Regions from separate parts of the Psychrobacillus sp. MER TA 171 genome, predicted to be linked through region 2. Evidence: a T-box and tRNA genes for the amino acid it is inferred to sense, from the RefSeq annotation. Region 2 holds a T-box; the other regions hold tRNA genes.
What was found. A T-box is a leader RNA that pairs with one kind of tRNA and senses whether it is charged. The one in region 2 lies ahead of argS (arginine--tRNA ligase), so its partner is inferred to be a tRNA-Arg.
Positions count from the first base shown of each region.

Region 1: it has a tRNA-Arg gene. The T-box ahead of argS (arginine--tRNA ligase) is inferred to sense a tRNA for this amino acid. The anticodon was not compared.
Region 3: it has a tRNA-Arg gene. The T-box ahead of argS (arginine--tRNA ligase) is inferred to sense a tRNA for this amino acid. The anticodon was not compared.

Region 1 is NZ_JAMAWN010000005.1:98,772-105,636, forward strand. It holds gene M3627_RS06940 (GerAB/ArcD/ProY family transporter) at 1-405, shown strand, start outside; gene M3627_RS06945 (spore germination protein) at 344-1,810, shown strand; gene M3627_RS06950 (Ger(x)C family spore germination protein) at 1,794-2,942, shown strand; tRNA gene M3627_RS06955 (tRNA-Arg) at 3,104-3,177, shown strand; gene M3627_RS06960 (tRNA dihydrouridine synthase) at 3,548-4,513, shown strand; gene M3627_RS06965 (YfhE family protein) at 4,654-4,791, shown strand; gene M3627_RS06970 (phytoene desaturase family protein) at 5,009-6,562, shown strand; gene M3627_RS06975 (phytoene/squalene synthase family protein) at 6,684-6,865, shown strand, end outside.
Region 2 is NZ_JAMAWN010000004.1:88,145-95,009, reverse strand. It holds gene M3627_RS05695 (DUF4097 family beta strand repeat-containing protein) at 1-110, shown strand, start outside; gene M3627_RS05690 (ferritin-like domain-containing protein) at 170-916, shown strand; gene M3627_RS05685 (sigma-70 family RNA polymerase sigma factor) at 1,074-1,640, shown strand; gene M3627_RS05680 (DUF4179 domain-containing protein) at 1,637-2,716, shown strand; gene argS (arginine--tRNA ligase) at 2,766-4,442, opposite strand; T-box leader at 4,494-4,711, opposite strand; gene M3627_RS05670 (GNAT family N-acetyltransferase) at 4,786-5,640, opposite strand; gene aroD (type I 3-dehydroquinate dehydratase) at 5,707-6,459, shown strand; gene M3627_RS05660 (GNAT family N-acetyltransferase) at 6,533-6,865, opposite strand, start outside.
Region 3 is NZ_JAMAWN010000011.1:66,830-73,694, reverse strand. It holds gene rapZ (RNase adapter RapZ) at 1-545, shown strand, start outside; gene M3627_RS11830 (gluconeogenesis factor YvcK family protein) at 550-1,527, shown strand; gene whiA (DNA-binding protein WhiA) at 1,559-2,500, shown strand; gene M3627_RS11820 (HPr family phosphocarrier protein) at 2,520-2,777, shown strand; gene M3627_RS11815 (ribosomal protein L7/L12) at 2,839-3,096, opposite strand; gene clpP (ATP-dependent Clp endopeptidase proteolytic subunit ClpP) at 3,169-3,771, opposite strand; tRNA gene M3627_RS11805 (tRNA-Arg) at 3,944-4,015, shown strand; gene M3627_RS11800 (catalase family peroxidase) at 4,090-5,031, opposite strand; gene M3627_RS11795 (TPM domain-containing protein) at 5,198-5,851, shown strand; gene M3627_RS11790 (GNAT family N-acetyltransferase) at 5,873-6,319, shown strand; gene M3627_RS11785 (hypothetical protein) at 6,637-6,822, shown strand.

The DNA.
Region 1 (6,865 bases), on a different contig from region 2:
GTTACTATTGGGCAGTTTATCGAACATCTTGACTTTTTTTCCATCTACCAATGGTTAACTGGTGCCTTTATACGTGTTGGGCTGCTTTTATTCATCTCAATTGACCTTCTTAAAATGAAAAACAAGAAGCCTGTATGGTTCATCTTAGCCCCAGCGTTCTTTATCATTTGTATGATTTTAACGTTAATTAACGACAATTTATTTCTTTTCATTAAAGGTAACTACTTTCTTATAACTACTTTCGTGTTCTTTTTACTAGTATCAATCTTCTTGTTCTTGATAGCTTTTTTTCATAAAAAAACAACAAAAAAAGAGAAAAGACGTATGAAAGGAGGGAAACAAAGTGAAACCAACGGAGGAGAAACTGGATCTTCAAACAATAAAAGAACTATTCAAGAAGAATGAAGATGTCATTTTTCAGTTGTATAACTACGGGAAATATAAAGTCCATTTTATTACCTGTGATGCTATGACTGATCTTCAACTACTAAATGAAACCATTGTTCCTCGGATACAAAAAATGTGCACTGAGGTTGGCGAGGAACCACTTGAGGAGTTCATTTTGAATAAGCTTCATATACCAGATTTACAAAAGGTAGAGGCAAAAGAAGATTTAATTACAAGAATCTTTAATGGCTATCTAATTCTTTATATTGAGGACGAAAATCTTACGTTCTCAAGTAATATTGCTAAAAAGCCTAATAGAAGTCCTGAGGAATCCAGGATGGAAGTACTTATTAAGGGGCCAAGGGATAATTTTATTGAGGATATTTCGGTTAATATTGCTTTAATAAGAAAAAGATTACCTACAAACTCCTTGAATGTGGAAAAACTGGAACTAGGAAAAAGATCAAAGACAACAGTTGCTGTACTTTATATGGATGATATTGCTAGCAAGGACATCCTAAAGGATATTATGAGTCAATTAAAGGAAGTGGATATTGATATTGTTTTTAGTGGAGAACTTTTGCTGGAAAAAATAAATGAAAAATCTCCCATCTTCCCTAGAAATGATTATACTGGAAGGCCAGATTTTGCTGTACAAGCCTTGGTAAGGGGAAGGTTTCTTATTCTAGTTGATGGCGTAGCTTATGTAGTAATAACCCCAGTCAACTTATTTTTGCTATTAAAATCAGGGGAAGATGTAGAATATCCGATGGCTTTTAGTAGTGCTGAAAGAGTTCTGAGAATAATTGGTCTAATGATAGGATTAGCCTTACCTGCCTTTTGGCTAGCGCTTACTACTTTTCATCAGGACCAACTACCCTTTCAATTACTAGCCACTGTTGTTCAAAATAATTCTGGACTTCCGTTGCCTTCAGCCCTTGAAATGCTGACGATGCTAGTTATGTTCGAGTTATTTAGGGAGGCAGGCTTACGATTGCCAACAGTAATCGGAGGAACCATTAGTGTGGTAGGTGGTCTAATTGTAGGGGATGCAGCTATAAGAGCAGGTTTAACAAGCCCCGCCATGATTGTGGTGATAGCTATATCTACCATCGCTACCTTCACTTTAGTGAATCAGTCGCTTGTCACAGCTGTAAGTATAGTTCGAATCATACTCATACTGATTACTTCTATATTAGGATTGTTTGGGTTTTTTATTTCTTTATATTTTTTACTTCTTTATTTATCAAGTATTAGAATATTTGGAGTTCCATATATGAATATTGCAACCGATTTGAGTTGGGCTACCATTAAAAAGTCGCTTATAAGGTCAGCACCCAAAAACTATAAAGAGCGCCCACATGCTTTAAGTCCTCAGGATTCTACTCGAATTGGAGGAGAAGATGATGAAGAGAATAACTAAACAGTTGTGCATTCTTTGCTTATTTCTACCTCTACTTACCAGCTGTTGGGATGTGGATGAACCAAATAGAATACGATACATCTATGCAATAGGGATAGATTATAAAGAGGATAAGTATGAAATACATGCTCAAATCATCGACTTCATCAATATTGCAAAAACTGAGCAACCAAACCAGGATGCAATTCAGATAGAAGTTGGCAAGGCTAAAGGGGACACTATAGAAGAGGCATTCTTTGAATTGTATAAATCAATGGATTTGAAGTTATTCTGGGGACATATGACGTATATGGTTCTTTCTGAGGAAGCACTTAAAGAAGGAAGAGCTAATGTTATTATTAACGCCTTTTTAAGATTTAGAGAGATTAGATATCAAACGTGGATATATACAACGAAAGATCCTATTGGTGAAATTATGTTGCTAAATCCTATTTTTAACAGTGCCATGACTAGACTTAAACTAGCCGATCCTATGAGTTCATATCAACAAGAGTCCTTTATAGAACCAATAGATTTCCGGAAGCTCGTTATTCGTTTAAATGAACCGAGTTATGAAGTAAATATTCCCTATGTGAAAATAGACGATAATTGGGAGAATGAAAAAGAAAAAGATAAACTACCGAAATTCGAGGGGGTAGGTGTCGTTACTCCAGACGAATTTAAAGGCTTTATCTCAGGCGAAAAAATTAATGGATTACAATGGATGACTAAGGAAACTAAAAAAGGGGAAATTACAATTCCTCGTGACGATAAGTTTGTTTCGATTACTATAGATAATCTCAAAATAAAAGTAAAACCTAAAGTTCAAGGCGACGAAGTCAAATTTGAAGTAAAATTAAATATGAATGCTTTACTAAGTTCCTTTGAGGGAAAAATCACAGAGAAAGAGATTCGACAATTTGTGAAGAAGCAAATTAAAAAAGAAATCGAAGAAACCTATTTAGAAGGACTGGAAAAAGAAGTGGATATATATCGTCTATCAGAACACTTGTATAGAAGTGATGTGAAGAATTGGAAAAAAGTACAGAAGAATGGCAAAGTTCCTTTGACAGAAAGCTCTATTAGCAGTATAACGATAGAAGTTAATAAAGTTTATACAGGGAGAAAAGCATTTAAAGAAACAATTGAATAGCTTAATTGCTTATTCTGTAGGAAATAAGGGGATAGGATAGGAAATAATGTTCTTTTTTCCTTATTAATTTTAAAAAAATGATTAATACCCTTGACAATAAATCAAATATACATGATAATAAATATTGTCTTTCCAGTATTTTAATTCGGAAAGAAAATATTGTCTCAGTAGCTCAGCTGGATAGAGCAACGCCCTTCTAAGGCGTCGGTCGGGAGTTCGAATCTCTCCTGGGACGTAGATTGGTTCAGGTGATCGAAGTTTGAACCTAACTAAAAGTGCTTCAAATCCTTTTATTTAAGGGATTTGGGGCATTTTTTCTGTCTTTGGTTCCTTGTTTTAATATGTCACTAAGTGAAATAAATAAAGAGCAGAAGTACCAAATTACTTCTTGGAAAATGAAAATCTTTATAAGAGAAACATGTATGAAGATAAATTGAAAAAGCTAGGTTATACTATAAAAATGACTTTATTGCCTAGCTAAACGAGATCTTTATAGCTCTCTAAATATGTAATAACTTTTTAAGTGTAAATTAAATCATAATTTTAATAATACTGGGTTCTGTGGTTGAAGAAGAATCCCATTACGAGAGGGTTGGAATATAAATATGACTAAAAACTTTTGGCAGGAATTGCCTAAACCTTTTTTTGTACTTGCACCAATGGAAGATGTGACAGATGTTGTTTTTCGTCAAGTTGTTAGTAAAGCAGGTAGACCTGATGTCTTCTTTACGGAATTTACAAACACGGAGAGCTATTGTCATCCAGAGGGCCAAAAAAGTGTGCGCGGAAGATTACTTTTTACTGAGGACGAACAGCCAATGGTTGCGCATATTTGGGGAGATAAACCCGAATTTTTCCGTCAAATGAGTATCGGAATGGCTGAGCTAGGTTTTAAAGGTATTGATATTAATATGGGCTGTCCTGTACCGAATGTAGCAACAAGAGGAAAGGGCAGTGGTCTAATTCTTCGACCAGACACAGCAGCAGAACTTATAGAAGCAGCTAAAGCTGGTGGATTGCCAGTAAGTGTGAAGACAAGACTTGGATATACAGAAATAGATGAATGGCAAGAATGGCTAACGCATATTCTTGAACAGGATATTGCGAACCTTTCTATTCATTTACGTACTAGAAAGGAAATGAGCCAAGTTGACGCACATTGGGAGCTGATTCCAGAAATTAAAAAGCTACGTGATCGTATTGCGCCAAACACGCTTTTAACTATAAACGGTGATATCCCTGATAGAGAAACTGGGCTTAAGCTAGTAGAACAATATGGCGTTGATGGAGTTATGATTGGACGCGGTATTTTTAAAAATCCGTTTGCGTTTGAAAAAGAGCCAAAAGAGCATAGTACTCAGGAATACCTTGACCTTTTAAGATTGCAGCTGGACTTACAGGACAAATATGCAGAGGAATTGCCACGCTCCATCTCGGCACTTCATCGTTTCTTCAAAATATATGTTAAAGGCTTCCCAGGGGCAAGTGAATTAAGAAATCAATTGATGAATACAAAGTCAACGGATGAAGTTCGTACGTTGCTTGATAATGTTGAATTAAAACAAGATTAATAGCTGAAGTGCATGATATAAGTAAAAGTTGGATAACATATCCCTGCCAGGATTATTATACTTTCTTAAAATTAGCATGATGTAGTATATCTCTCCTTTCAAAGAACAACATAATAATATACTTTGAAAGGAGTGGTATGATGCCAGACCGTAAACCGCCACATGAGCAATTAACTGTAAAAGACAATGGTTTAACATCAACTCAAGAAGTTTTGTATCAGCAGGAATTTAAAAAGGCTGATCAAGCGACACAAAAAAATAATTCACGAAAAAAGTGAAAAATAAATCATAGTATAGAACCCTCTTGTGCTAAAGGAGCACAAGGGGTTTTTTTTATTTTATAATAGAAAGAAATAATTTTATATAATGTTTGTATAATGTAAATCAAAGAAAGGTTATACAAATTGATTGACTTTTGTATAATGTTTGTGAATAATTAAAACAAATAACGTTTGTAGGATAAAGACAATATTTGACGGAGAGGAAGAATAAATAATGCCAAAAAGTAAAAAGAGAGTAGTAGTTATTGGAGCAGGGGTAGCTGGATTAGCAAGTGCCATTCGTCTTCAGCATGCTGGATATGAAGTGGAGTTATACGAAAAAGAGGCTTTACCAGGTGGCAAAATGAATCGAATTGACATGGATGGTTATCAATTTGATCTTGGGCCGAGTATTGTGATGATGCCTGAGCTATATAGGGAAGTATTTGAGTTAACGGGAAGAAATCCGGACGATTATATCCCTATGCAAAAAATTGATCCGATGTATTCAACTTACTTCGGAGCAAAGGCGGAGGAAAAATACGACATCTCTTCTGATTTGGTAGAGCTTATGAAGACGCTAGAGAATATATCAGAGGAAGATTCAAAAGGCTTTTTAAACTATCTTCAGGAAATTTACCAACGTTATCTTGTAGCAAAAAATCATTTTCTTCAAAGACCTTTCCGTAACTTCACTGATTTTTATAATCCAAATACGATTCGTCAAATGCTTAAGCTAAAAACGTTTGATAGTGCAGACCATTTTATCGGGAAGTATGTAAAGAATGAACGCATAAAGCAAATTCTCAGCTTTCAAACGTTATACATAGGAGTGTCGCCATACAATGGACCTTCTTTATACACAATTATCCCAATGATAGAAATGCTCTATGGAGTTTGGTTTATCAAAGGTGGAATGTATACAATGGCTTCCTCAATGGAGCGGATATTTAAGGAACTAGGTGGCAAAGTTTATTACAATGCATCTGTAGATGAGGTTCTTATAAAAGATCAACAGGCTTATGGTATCCGAGTAAAAGGAAAAGAAGTTCTTTCTGATTTTGTTATGTGCAATGCTGATTTCCCTTATGCAATGAAAAATTTAGTCAAGGATACTAAATCCAAAGGAAAGTATACGGATAAAAAAATAGATAGTATGAAATATTCCTGTTCCTGCTTCGTGATGTATTTAGGAATGGATCGAAAATACGATGAACTGGACAATGTACACAATTTCTTTATCACCGAAGAGTTAGAGAAGAACCTCACTGATATTTTTGATGGGAACAAGTTGGAGCAGCCTTCTTTCTATGTTTACGTAGGCTCTAAATTAGATCCTAGTCTTGCACCAGAAGGAAAGGACGGGCTTTATATTCTTGTGCCAGTTCCTGAGCTATCTTCTTCGAAGTATGAATGGACAGATGAAACGGTTCAATATTATCGGAAAAAAGTAATGGATTCTCTAAAGAATGTTAAAGGGTTAGAAAATATTGAAGAGGAAATTGTTTCTGAAACGTACATGACTCCATTAGATTTTGAATCCAAATTTAATGCATATAACGGTGCTTGCTTTGGTCTACAGCCAACACTGACGCAAAGCAACCATATGCGTCCACAGAGTAAAGCAAAAAACTGTGAAAATCTATATTTTACTGGAAGTAGCACGCATCCAGGAGCAGGAGTACCTATCGTCTTACTCTCTGCTAAGATCGCAACCGAAGAACTGTTATTGGATGATGGAATAAAAGAAAAAAATAAAGCGGGCTTTCCAGAACTTGTGACCAATTAAAAAAATGAAACTATGAAAATCTTGTTACACTTGCTCCAATTATTGTTTAGCTATTGTGATTAGTAGGCTAAAAGAGTGGATGCGCAAGTCCTATAAATAATTAAAGGAGGCAAAGGATTTGGTGAGAAAACAGGATACAACAGTAAAGGATTACTATCGGTATTGCGAAGAAATCATTAAAAAGAACTCGAAGAGCTTTTATTTCGCTTTTAGTCAGCTGCCAGAGGACAAAGCGAATGCTGTATTTGCTATTTATACTTTTTGCAGGAGAGCAGATGACAGTGTCGATGAGAATGGTTCCAA
Region 2 (6,865 bases):
AACGTAATTCTAAAACAGTCTTTGGTGCAGGGACTCATCAAGTAAGACTAACATCTGACAACGGCAGACTAACTGTTGCTAAACGTGCAGTTTCTGGAATTAAATTATAAACACTCTTTCTCCCCTTTTCTCATAGACTAGGTAAGGACTATAACAAAAGGGGAAATGTATGAATAAAACAGAAAACTACAACCAGCAGATGTATGCTCAACAGGCTTTTCAACAATCCTTAGCACTAATAGCGGAAGCAGTACAAGGAGAAAAAGAAGATCAAGTTTTTTATGATTATTTAATTTCCTTAGCTCCTACGCAAGAGCAAATTGAAATAATCACCTCCATTCGAAACGATGAAGTAAAGCATAATCAATGGTTCAAACAAATGTACAAAGCAGTAACTGGTAATGAGGTTGTCATAACCACGGAAGAGCAATTCGTACCTCCAGCCGATTATATAAGTGGTATTAAGAAAGCATTTTTCGGTGAGCTAAAAGCAATGGAAAAGTACAGAGTCATACGGGAAGGCCTTCCCTATCGCGAGTATAGAGACATTGTCTTTGAGATATTAACAGACGAAATGAAGCACGCCCAATTGTATAATTATATTTTAACGGAGAATTTTGCGATGAATGCCCCTGAGAAGACAGCAACTGAAAACACTGCATCTACTACCACAAGCAATGCTCCTGAGCCAGTTGCCTTTCCAGATCAATGGATTCAATATACGGAGTACCTTGTAAATGAAGGTCTAAATGATGTGGAAAGAGGCATTAATACGAAGCACATCCTACAAGAATTTATACTTATGGGGGTTCTAGTCGGTAAAGGCTATACCCCTGAGCAAGCATACGAAACAGTAGAGAACTGGGAGTTATCAGGGGAATCACAAATACTTCAGCAAAGTAAAAATAGTCAATAAGCCATCGCTGCGTGCAACACGCAGCCTTTTTTTATGCCCATTTTTTTACTTTCTCATGTTACTCTAAAATAAATATTTTATTTTTGAGAAAAATCAAAATCGTAGACGTTATATAGAGTGTAAAAGCTTTTACAACTACCAAAAGGAGCTATTGTAGATGAAATCAACTGAATCTAATTTTATCCACAGGCTGCAATCTGGAAAAGAAGATGCACTCGAATATATTGTGGATAATTACTTACCGCTAATAAAGGGCGTTACCTACAAGGTTCTCTCCCCTTTAAATAATGGTGGAATGATGGATGAATGTATTAATGATATTTTTTTATCCATTTGGGATCACTCCAAGGATTTTAATGGGAATACAACTGATTTTAAAAAATGGATCTGTGTGATTGCTAAATTTAAGGCAATTGATTACTACCGAAAAGCAACTCGTAATATGGAGGTTTCCAGTGAGCAGATGGAGCTTCAGCCAGCTGATTCAATAGAAAAACGTCTAATCCTTACAGAAAACCGAAACGAGCTAATGCAATTAATCCATAAGCTAGACCCAATCGACCAACAAATCTTCATCATGCGTTTTTTTCTTGGCGAAAGCACAGAGGCAATCGCTAAGAAGCTTGGAAAAACAAAAGCGTCTGTCGATAATCGTATATATCGAGGAAAGAAAAGGCTAAATGGACAGGTTACAAAATTTCTTCTAGGAGGTAGCTTTGTATGAAGGACCTTTACAAGCAATTTAATGAAATTGATATAGATCTAGATGAATTTGAAGAAATCGAAGTTAGTGAATTTGAGAGAGCGAAGGTAAAAAAAGAATTAAAAAATAAAATCTCTCCTAAACAAAAGAAAGGAAAAAAGATTTTAGCTGCCGCTTCTCTTGCTGCAGGACTCAGTATCTCTGCTTTAGTAGGACTTTCCTTCACAGCCTACGCGGACAATATTCCAGTAATTAGTAATATTTATAAATTCTTTTATGATTACAGAGATAAAAATGGAGAATTTTATGGAGACTACGCTGAAAATGCTACTATGATTAACTTAACAGCAACAAGTAATGGGGTAAACGTAACTGTTGATGATGCCATTTACGATGGTGAATCTATGATTGTGACGTATACAATCAAGGCCAATAGAGATCTTGGGAACCCCTTGGTAATTAGAGGGATACCTCACCTTCAAGGCTCTCCTAAAACTGGAAGTCATGAGGCAAGTAAAGTATCAGAGAGTGAGAATAAGTATGTAGGTATTATCACTATGAAAATGGAGGAAGAAGAAACCTCTTTACCAATAGAATGGAATATAGATTATTTGCGCCCAGGAAGAACCACTGATAACGAGCCCATCGAGGGTAATTGGAAATTTAACTTTACTTTAAACAAAGCAGACATTGATATTTATAAATTAGATAAAAAGCTTAGTCAAAATGACCTTACAGTACATCTTCAAAAGCTAACGATATCTCCAAATTCGTTTCATCTTCTATTTGAACAAATTGACACTAATAAATTATATGAAAAGTGGGATAGCGCTATCGTTGAATTATTAGTTAAGGATAATTTAGAAAATCGTTATTCGCAAGAAGAACAAAGTGGGAGTTATTCTGTTCATAAGCACTCGACTAAATGGGGCGCCATATATGAAAAAGTTGATCCTCAGGCTACTCAGCTTATTATAACTCCCGAGGTAGAATTACGTAATTATGAGCCTATTGAAGAAGATAAGGGATACAAAGGCAGTATAACCGCCGATCAAAAACAATTCCAAATGGAAGACATCATTATTGATTTAAAATAACTATACAAAAAACTGGTTGTGAGCAGAATCACGACCAGTCTTTTTTCTTTTACATCTGTTCCGGAGCTTCTATACCCAGTAAGTTCAACCCTTCCTTTAAAACTATCGCAACCGCATAACAAAGTGTCAGTTTGGATACCTTTGTCTCATCATCAACGAGGATTTTTGTATGTGCATAATATTTATTAAAATGCCGAGATAGCGTTAGGCAGTATTTTGCTATAAGGGACGGATCTACCTGTTCAAAGGATTTCTGAATAACCTGTGGAAAACGTTGAAGTGTCGTAATCGTTTGCCAAGTCTCTTTCTTTAACCCCTCCAGGCTTACATTGTTAGCATCAAAATTGCCCTTTTGAAGAAGGGAACATATTCTTGCATGTGTATACTGAACGTACGGGCCAGTTTCCCCTTCGAAGTTGAGCATTTGTTCTAGTGAAAATTCTACATCATTCATACGATGATTTTTTAAATCATGGAAGATGACTGCACCTACCCCAACCGATTTTGCGACCTCTTCTTTATTAGGAAGAGATGGATTTTTCTCTTCAATACCTCTTTTTGCCTCTTGAATCGCTTCTTCTAACACTCCTTTCAATAAAACTACTTTCCCTTTACGGGTCGACATCTTCTTGCCATCCTTTAGCATCATTCCAAAAGGGACATGCTGACATGCTTTTGCCCAACCATATCCCATCTTATCTAATACTTTGAACAACTGTTTAAAATGAAGTGATTGCTCGTTGCCCACTACATAAAATGACTTTGCAAAATCATATTCTTTTTTGCGATACAAGGCTGCCGATAAATCTCTCGTAGCATAAAGAGTTGCTCCATCCGTTTTCTGAATCAAGCATGGCGGCATATCCTCGAGCTCCACTACTAATGCACCGCTAGACTCGACTAGCAAACCTCTCTCTTCTAGATCCTTAACGACTATTGCCATTTTATCGTTATAAAAAGCCTCGCCATCCAGGGAATCAAATTGAATTCCTAACAATTCATAAATACCTTGAAATTCTTTAAGAGAGGCTTCCTTGAACCATTTCCAAAGTTCTCTAGCCTCCTCATCCCCCTGCTCCAAATGCTTGAAGGCAGCTCTCGCCTTATCATTCAGCGATTCGTCGCTTACTGCTTCCTCATGGAATTTCACATAGATTTTCAATAGCTCCTCTATTGGAGAGGCTTCTATTTTTTCTTTATCCCCCCATAGCTTATAAGCAACAATCAGCTTACCAAACTGGGTTCCCCAGTCTCCTAAATGGTTAATACGAATAGTCTTGTATCCGTTCTTTTCTGCTATATTGGCTAGTGCATTTCCTATTACCGTAGAACGTAGATGTCCCATAGAAAAGGGCTTAGCGATATTCGGTGAGGAGAAATCTATCGTAATTTTCTCGTTCTTCATTGGCAGCTGGCCGTAATGATTTGGATCTTTAAGTATTTCCTCTAATACTAGTTTAGCTACTGTTTGCTGATTATAAAAAAGGTTCACATATCCTCCTACTGACCCCGCCTTTATAATAAGTACTCCCTTGAGCTGCTTTGCCAATTCAGCGGCAATAAGCTGAGGAGATTTTTTATATATTTTTGCTAGCGTAAAACAAGGAAATGCTACATCTCCTAGTTCTACGTTCTTTGGCGTTTCTAAAAGCTTTTCTATTTCCTCTACTGTTAGTCCTTCTAGTTGGGCACCAATCAAAGCAGCAATTTGCTTTACTAATTCCATGTACAGTCATCCTCCCATTTAATTCTTCCATATAAAAAGCCCTCGCCTCTATGAAGAGACGAGAGCTGAAATTCCCGTGGTACCACTCTAGTTGTCACACGTTGTGACCGCTTTAACGTTAGTAACGAGGACTTCCCCGGTCTTTTCTACTCTTAGTTCAAAAAGCTTCTCCAAAGTGCGTTTCTCTGAAAAGTCCTGTATCAGGCTTTCACCACCCCTGACTCGCTAAACATTATCTCTTCAAATACTCTCTTTATCATCGAATTGTGTATGAATTTTCACTTATTTTAAAGGAACAAAATATGAAAGTCAATATGAGTCGCTATTTTTTTAAAGGTACGCCCTATTTTGTTTCGCCAAGCTGTAAATGAACCGAATCTAATAGCTTCTGATAACCAATTTCTTGGTAGATTTTATTGGAGGTCGGGTTTAGCATATCGGTATATAAAACACAGAAATCATATTCCTTTAAAAGCTCCTTACTGCAGGCTGCAACCATCGTTCTAGCATATCCTTTGCGTCGTTTCTCTTTAGGAGTAAACACCATTGAAACAGTCACCCCATGCGCGGAAGGTCTCGCCTTCTTCATCATGGACACGATTTCCCCTTCATCCTCCCAAAGAAAAACCTCACGAGCATTTAACATAGCTTCCACTCTTTGAGCTATATCTTCTTTTGCGCTTCTCGGAAGTCCTGTATCTCCTTCAAATTGGCTAAGCCATGATTCGATTAGTGGAGCGTCTTTGTCATTAGCAAGCCTCCAGGAGCCAGGACTTGCTTCTAACGTATCGTCTACTTGATCTAATCGGTATAGCCCCTGGTCCATTAATAGAGAGTGAGGTTGACCGGTTTTTTCTTCCCATTTCTCTGCAAAATGCATAGCCCAATCTTTCACACTTATTATAGAATCAATATGTATACCTCGTTGTATGATTTCTTCTATACCTAAATCAGTGGATGCCTCTATTTTATTTGGATCCACAAAAATAATATTTAGAGGATGTGGTGGAGTCATTTGAAAAAGAGCAATTAACTCTCCATCTTCTTCAATAGTCGCCATTAGCGGGTTTTCATATCCACCTACTCGTATTCTTTCTAGCACCCCTAGAAACAAGCTAAATTTGTCCTCATTTTCCTTTAAAAAAGGTATTGCCTTCTCGTAAAAATTCTCTGCACTTTCATAGATTTGAAATCTCATTTTTACATCCCCTTTGAAACGTTTTATGTTAATATAACGTAAAACGTTGCATGATGGGAGATATTTATGAAAATTATTTCTATTCGGGATATTCACATTGGAGAAGGACTTCCTAAGGTCATTGTTCCATTAATAGGAAAAGATAAAGACTTCCTTTTAAATGAGCTACCACTAGTTAAAGAAAGCGCTCCAGATATAGTGGAGTGGAGAGTAGATTTGTTGCAAGGAGTGGAAAACCTAGAAGTGGTCAAGGATACCCTTTCCTATATACGCAATTTTTTGTATCCAATTCCTCTTCTATTTACCTTTAGAAGTCATAAGGAGGGCGGTTCTACTGTTATAGAGAGCACCTATTATAAGCAGCTTTTGCGTGAGGTCATCCAAACAAAAGAAATAGATTTAGTGGATATAGAGCTTTTTTCGGAGGATGTAGAGGAATTAGTAGCTTTAGCTAAGGATTTTCAAATTTCTATTGTAATGTCAAGCCATGATTTTAAAGGAACACCTCCCAAAGAAGTTATAATAGAACGAATGACAACTATGCAAAAGCTAGGGGCAGATATCCCCAAAATAGCTGTGATGCCTAGTAGCCCCGCAGACGTTCTTACCCTTTTGGATGCTACCTACACAATGTATTCTACATATGCAGACCGTCCAATTATTACGATGTCTATGGCTAAGGCAGGTATCGTTAGTCGTATGGCTGGAGAGATTTTTGGTTCAGCCGCTACATTTGGTTCCGTTCTCTCTGCTTCCGCTCCCGGACAAATTAAAGCTGCCGAGTTAAAGAAAGTTTTAAAGCTTCTACATAACGCATAGCTTTATGCACGATTTCAAACGGGGCGATGACTCCCGTTTGAAATCGAGAATGTTGAGATTGACTCTAACGCTCTTATCGTCCTCCTGTGGATAATCTTTTTTCTAGTCGTATCATATCCACACACGGAATTCCGTTTTCCACAATTTCTTCCGAATAATGATTAGTGAAGAAATCTCTATCCACAGATACGATTCGAAAACCACACTTTTGATAGAGCGCCAGCTGGTTTAAACTAGAGTTTCCCGTACCTACCTCTATTATTTTATATCCAAGCTCCATGGATCTTTCAATCGCATGAAGTACCAATTCTTTTCCTAGACCTCTTCCTTGATATCGCTCATGCACAGCTATGTTTTTGAGCTCTATAGTATCGTCATCCACGGATAACAATACATAAACTCCAAT
Region 3 (6,865 bases), on a different contig from region 2:
CCCATCCGTTAGCAAATGCAGGATTGCCATTAGAAGGTATAAAAAAGGAAAGAGAGCTTCTTTCTGACTTAAAAGGCAGAGCACAATTTATTTATAATACATCCAAGATGAAGCCACGCGAGCTTCGAGAAAAAATTCAAGAGGAATTTTCGACAAATGGAAGCCAGGTCTTTACAGTGAACGTTATGTCCTTTGGATTTAAGCACGGAATTCCTATTGATGCAGATTTGGTTTTTGACGTTCGTTTTCTTCCAAATCCGTATTATATCGAGGAGCTTCGCTTAAAATCAGGACTAAATGAAGAGGTTTCTAGCTACGTTTTAAAATGGGCAGATACGAAGACGCTTATCGAAAAACTAAAAGACTTGTTTGCCTTTATGATTCCGCAATACAAGCGAGAAGGCAAGACGCAGCTTGTTATTGCCTTTGGCTGTACGGGCGGTCAACACCGTTCTGTCACACTAGCAGAATATTTCGGTAAGGTTTTTAAGGAAGACGATGAAACAGTAATAACTCATAGAGATGTTACTATCAGGAAGGAATGACTTAATGGGTCGTACAAAACACCGTAAAAAAATAGTCATCATTGGTGGTGGTACTGGCTTATCTACCTTGCTTCGAGGACTTAAAAAACTTCCATTAGATATTACTGCCATTGTTACAGTTGCAGATGACGGAGGGAGCTCCGGTAGATTAAGAGATGATTATGATATTCCACCACCTGGTGATATCCGTAACGTCTTAGCAGCCTTATCAGAGGTAGAGCCGCTCGTAGAAGAAATGTTTCAGTTTCGCTTTACTAATTCCAGCGAACTCGAGGGACATTCCTTAGGCAATCTAATGATTACTGCTTTAACCTCGATTACAGGAGATTTTGCACATGCAATCACGGAAATGAGCCGTGTTTTAAATATTCATGGAAAAGTGCTTCCTGCTGCCAATCAGCTAGTCACACTCCATGCACAATTTGAGGATAAAACTATTGTTACAGGGGAATCTAAAATACCGGACTATGGGAAAAAGATAGAAAAGGTATTTATTACTCCTGACGATGTAAAGCCACTGCCAGAGGCAATTAACCTAATCCGCCAAGCGGATATTATAGCAATTGGACCTGGTAGCCTTTATACTAGTATTTTGCCTAATCTCTTAGTCGAGGATATTCGTAAGGCAGTCATCCGTTCGAAGGCTAAAAAAGTGTACATTTGCAATCTGATGACACAAGCTGGAGAAACGAATAACTATACTGCGTATGATCATGTAGAAGCATTGATCGACCATGTAGGCGAGAACTTTATAGACTCTTTGTTGATAAGTAATGAGGAAATTCCTGAAAATGTTCAGTATTTATATAAGCAGGAGAAGGCTTCTCCCGTTAAAATTGATATAGAGAAATTAGAAACACTAGACATAGAAATCGTTAAGAAGGACATTTCCATCGTATATAATGGCGCTGTCCGTCATGATGCGATAAAAGTAGCGGAATGGCTTTACGAATATGCAGGCCAAAAAGGATTCAAACAATAGAGAGGCTCTGCAAGAAAGGGGGAAACGTTATATGTCGTTTGCTTCTGAAACAAAAAAAGAGATGACACAGGAGGAGGCTGAGCCTTGCTGTTCGAAGGCAGAGCTTTCAGCGCTCATCCGTATGAATGGTTCTCTTTCTTTTAGCAACAAAATGCTTAGCTTGGATGTCCAAACCGAAAATGCGGCGATTGCCCGAAGGCTGTACACGTTGATCAAATCATTGTATCAGCTGAACGTGGAAGTACTTGTTCGTAAAAAGATGCGTCTTAAAAAGAATAATGTCTATATTTGCCGAGTAAGAGAAGGCTCCAAGAGGCTACTAGAGGATTTAATGATTTTGAAGGAAGGCTTTGAATTTGAGTATTCGATTTCACAGGAGCTTGTCAAAAAGAACTGCTGTAAAAGAGCTTACCTACGTGGAGCTTTCTTAGCAGGAGGCTCTGTCAATAATCCAGAAACTTCCTCTTATCACTTAGAAATTTACTCCTTATATAAAACACATAGCGACGCATTAGTCGATTTAATGAACTTTTATGAATTAAATGCAAAAACCATTGAACGTAAAAAAGGTTTTGTGGCATATTTAAAGGAAGCAGAAAAAATTTCTGACTTTTTAAGCATCGCTGGAGCACATCGTGCCCTCTTAAAATTTGAGGATGTGCGAATCATCCGAGACATGCGGAACAGTGTCAATCGCTTGGTCAACTGTGAAACGGCCAATCTGAACAAAACCATCAGTGCAGCTATCCGACAAGTGGATAACATCCGTTTTATCGATAATGCAATCGGGCTGGACCAATTGCCTGAGAAGCTTCGAGAAATTGCCCGTCTTCGTGTCGAGTATCAGGATGTAACCCTAAAGGAGCTAGGCGACATGGTATCCACTGGAACTGTAAGTAAATCAGGTGTTAACCATCGCTTGCGTAAGCTGGATGAAATAGCAGATGCTTTAAGAAGAGGCGAATCAATTTAAAGAAATGGGGCTAAGGATTATGGCGGAACAACAGGTCGAAGTAAAATTACAATCAGGACTACAAGCGAGACAAGCAGCTTTATTTGTACAAGCAGCGAATCGTTTTATAGCAGATGTGTTTCTTGAAAAAGATGACAAAAAGGTAAACGCTAAAAGTATCATGGGAATCATGAGCCTTGCGATTGGCAAGGGCGCTACTGTTACTTTGAGTGCTGAAGGCTCTGATGAAGAGGAAGCTGTGGAATCATTAGTTAAGTTCATTTCTAATGCTGAATAAAGAAAAAGAGCTGTTATCTAGTCCGCTTGGATTAGATAACAGCTTTTTTTGTAGAATGTCATTAAATGTGGTTAAGCACTTTATCTACATATTTTTTGGCAGAAACTAGTCCCAAGCCTGTTTCGTTCCGAACAAGCTTGACCATTTCAACCTGGCTGCTGTCATTATTATTCATCTCTACGATTTGTTTTTCTAAGGCTTTGTCTCCTTTAAACGGAAGGGTCTGTCGTGCTTCTAATTTTTTTATTTTACTTTGTAGACTTACGATGTATATGACTAAGGATAATATGATTAACAGAGAACTTATTGTATATAGCAAATGGAACACAACCTTTCATCTTTTTATAAAAAAATCCAAGGCAGAGAATCACCGCCTTGGATTTATATTATATTATTTTAAATCTTTTTTCATGTCGCTACGTGAAATGATATGGTCGATTAGACCGTATTCTAATGCACGCTCTGCTGGCATGAAGTTATCGCGATCTGTATCTTTTGAAACGACTTCAATCGGTTGACCAGTACGTTCAGCCATAATTTGGTTTAGCTTGTCGCGTAGGTATAAAATACGTTTTGCTGCAATCTCGATTTCCGTTGCTTGCCCTTGAGCTCCACCAAGTGGTTGATGAATCATAACCTCAGCATTTGGAAGTGCATAGCGTTTGCCTTTTGTTCCAGCTGTAAGTAAGAAAGCACCCATTGATGCTGCCATACCGATACAAATAGTTTGTACGTCTGGTTTAATGAATTGCATTGTATCGTAGATAGCCATACCTGCTGTAATACTTCCGCCTGGGCTATTGATATAGATAGAGATATCTTTTTCTGGATCTTCTGCTTCTAGGAATAAAAGCTGTGCAACGATCGAGTTTGATACGTTGTCATCAATCGCGCTACCAAGCATGATGATGCGGTCTTTTAATAATCTAGAATAAATGTCATACGCACGCTCGCCGCGATTTGTTTGTTCAATAACTGTAGGGATTAAATTCATCCTGGATTGCCTCCTTCAAGGTAATTGTTAGTGTTTTTTTAGTGTGTACTGAGAAATTCTGCCTCAGTTGTAACTTTATCATACATGGAATGGTCAAGGAAGGTCAAATATTAAGCTTTGAAATGTTTACTTGAATTATTCCTATACCATTTGTATAATAGAAAGGTCGCTTGCCCTCGTAGTTTAATGGATATGACACAAGATTCCGGTTCTTGGGATGGGGGTTCGATTCCCTCCGAGGGCGTCCATAACAGCTAGAAACACTCGAATCCGTTCGAGTGTTTTTTTATGCTCATTTACTATGTGTTTGGGGCTTTCTTATTCATTTTTACTTCTCCTCTCATATGATTCAGCATATGCTCCACTTCGAAAGTGTAGTATGGGATCGTCCGTTAGCTCGATTCCCTTTGGAACAATCGTTGGGTCGAAAACAATGTCTTTCTTAGGATGTATTTTATTTCTAATTTCCAAACGACCTATATTCACTTTTCTTCTATCTTCTGGCCACGTATCCGTCGCATCGTTTGGGTTATCCCCTTCCTCTGCTAAGCGGATGAACAGATCAAACTGGACTGGCCCCCGTTTTAATCGGTCGTCGAGCTCCTCCGTCAAATAGTTGGCTGAAATCGATTTGCTTGTTAGAGTAGAATCTTTTGTTTCATCAACTGGGACCCATTCGTATTTGATTGCTTGGCGTTCGCCGTCTTTATTAACGAAATAGAAGGCGTGGATAGGATAGTAGTGAAGCTCAGCGTAGCTCGTTGGTGGCTGCTTTGCCTGCTCCTTAATGATTTGAATGACCTCTTTGCTATGTGGATATTTTTTAGAAACTAGCTCAACCATATTAATGGCCCGGTCAATCGTTTTAATCCCAGTTTTTTTATCCGTAAATATTTCGATCATATCTATAAACTCTCTAGGACTGCTTGTGACGAACATCGGTACAGTAGAGCTCACTAAATTGGTGAAGCTTCCATCGGGTAGCTCAAATTGAACGGCGAGCCCTTTGGCGGGAACAAGATAATCGACGGAGGCAGGGTTAGGGGGGCTATTGGAAAATCGAGCAGTAGCAGGAATTGCTTCTCTATGAAGATGGGGTGCAACCGTATAGGGTACAGCATTCCCATTTGGAAGAAATGTTGCCTCATACATATCCCCCTTAGCGTGTGCGCGCCTCGCTCCAGGGAATTTTCCTTGAATCTGCTCCAGTGCATCAATGGCTTCTTTTGGTGTTAAATCCTCGTTATGTACTTGGTCCATTTGTTTACCTCCTTTATTTACTGTCTAATCTATATCATTACCACTCTTTTCCTATATTAAACTCGTAAAAGGGACTTCTAATAGTCATAATTCATGTATAATATAATTAACTTATCAGAATAAAATAAAAATGATAAGACTGCAGGCTGAAAGGGGAATGGCACTGTTGAAAAAAATAATACATCTGCTAGTTATAACCTTCCTTATTTTGTTGTTCTCTCCTTTAAGTACAGGGGCTGCTGGAGATATATCAAAGGATACCTATTTAGTAGATGAAGAGAACTTTTTAACAGAAGAAACGAAGCAGGAAGTAAAAATACTGGGAGAAAAATTAAAAAAAGGAACGACCGCTCAGCTGGTTGTGATGATTATCGAGCATGTAGGAGACCAGTCGGCAAGTGAATTTAACATGGACATCATACGAGAGAACCAAATAGGAAGTGTACGAAATAAGAATGGCTTACTATTCTTAATCGAGACGGATCCGATTAACGGGGGAGGTCCGGCAGTAGAGATTACAGTGGACCGTGACTTGGAAAAAGCACTTTCAGATGCCAAAATAGATCAGATAATCGATCGGTATACGATGCCTTATTTAAACCAGGGTCTAATCGATGAGGCTGTAATCTCCACCTATCAGGCTTTGTCCAATGAGGTTTCTAAGCATTACGGTATTTCGGAGGGGCTAACGAAGCCACAGCCCTATACGAGTAACAGCCTACAGGACAGTATCTCTATTCCAACCATAATCATTATCCTTCTAGTCATCTTCCTCCTATCTAGAATGGTAAATGGTAAAAGAAAAAAGCAGAGAGATTAACAAAAGAAACGGGGAAATGGAATGAAACTAGTAGAAATAAATAAGGATAACTGGCTGAAAACGGTCCTTCTCACAACTAACGAGGATGGCAAAGGAACCGTAGTAGAGAAATTTGTTGCCTCCAACGCATTATCCATCACCCAATCAGTCTATGAAACTGGATGGATTATAAAAGGTATCGAAGCAGAGAACAAGCTCATTGGCTTTGCCATGTACGGGTTTGATGAAGAAACTGCAAACTACTGGATCTGCCGCTTTATGATCGATCATAAAAGCCAAGGAAAAGGCTACGGCAGAAAAGCAGTAGAGCTAGTGCTGGATGAAATGAAGCAATTGGACGGCTGCAATTCCATCTATTTATCAACGGAGCCAGAAAACGAAATAGCCATCAAGCTCTATGAAAGCCTCGGCTTCGAAAAAACAGGCAACATCAACGAAGGCGAAGCAGAGTTTGTGTTAAAGGTTTAGAAAATGAAGAGGAGAGCTAAATGCTCTTCTTTTTTTGTAGTCTTTGGAGAGGGATTGGGGTTGTGGATTTGGATTGTAGTAAAGTATGGCGGGATTGTAGTAATTTAAGCCGTGATTGTAGTAATCCGTGGAGTGATTGTCGTAAAAATTCATCAGAGAGAGCCCACGGAATTTGATTGTAGTAATCTACGAGTGCATTGTCGTAAACTAGGCAATGATTGTAGTAATCCATGAAGTGATTGTCGTAAAAATTCATCAGAGAGAGCACATGGAATTGGATTGTAGTAATCTACGAGGGTATTGTCGTAAACTACGCTGTGATTGTAGTAATCTACGAGGGTATTGTCGTAAACTACGCTGTGATTGTAGTAATCCGTGGAGTGATTGTAGTAAAAATTGATCAGAGAGAGCTCATGGATTTGGATTGTAGTAATCTACGAGGGTATTGTCGTAAACTAAGCATTGATTGTAGTAATCCATGGAGAGATTGTCGTAAAAATTGACCCGAGAGAGCACATGGAATTGGATTGTAGTAATCTACGAGGG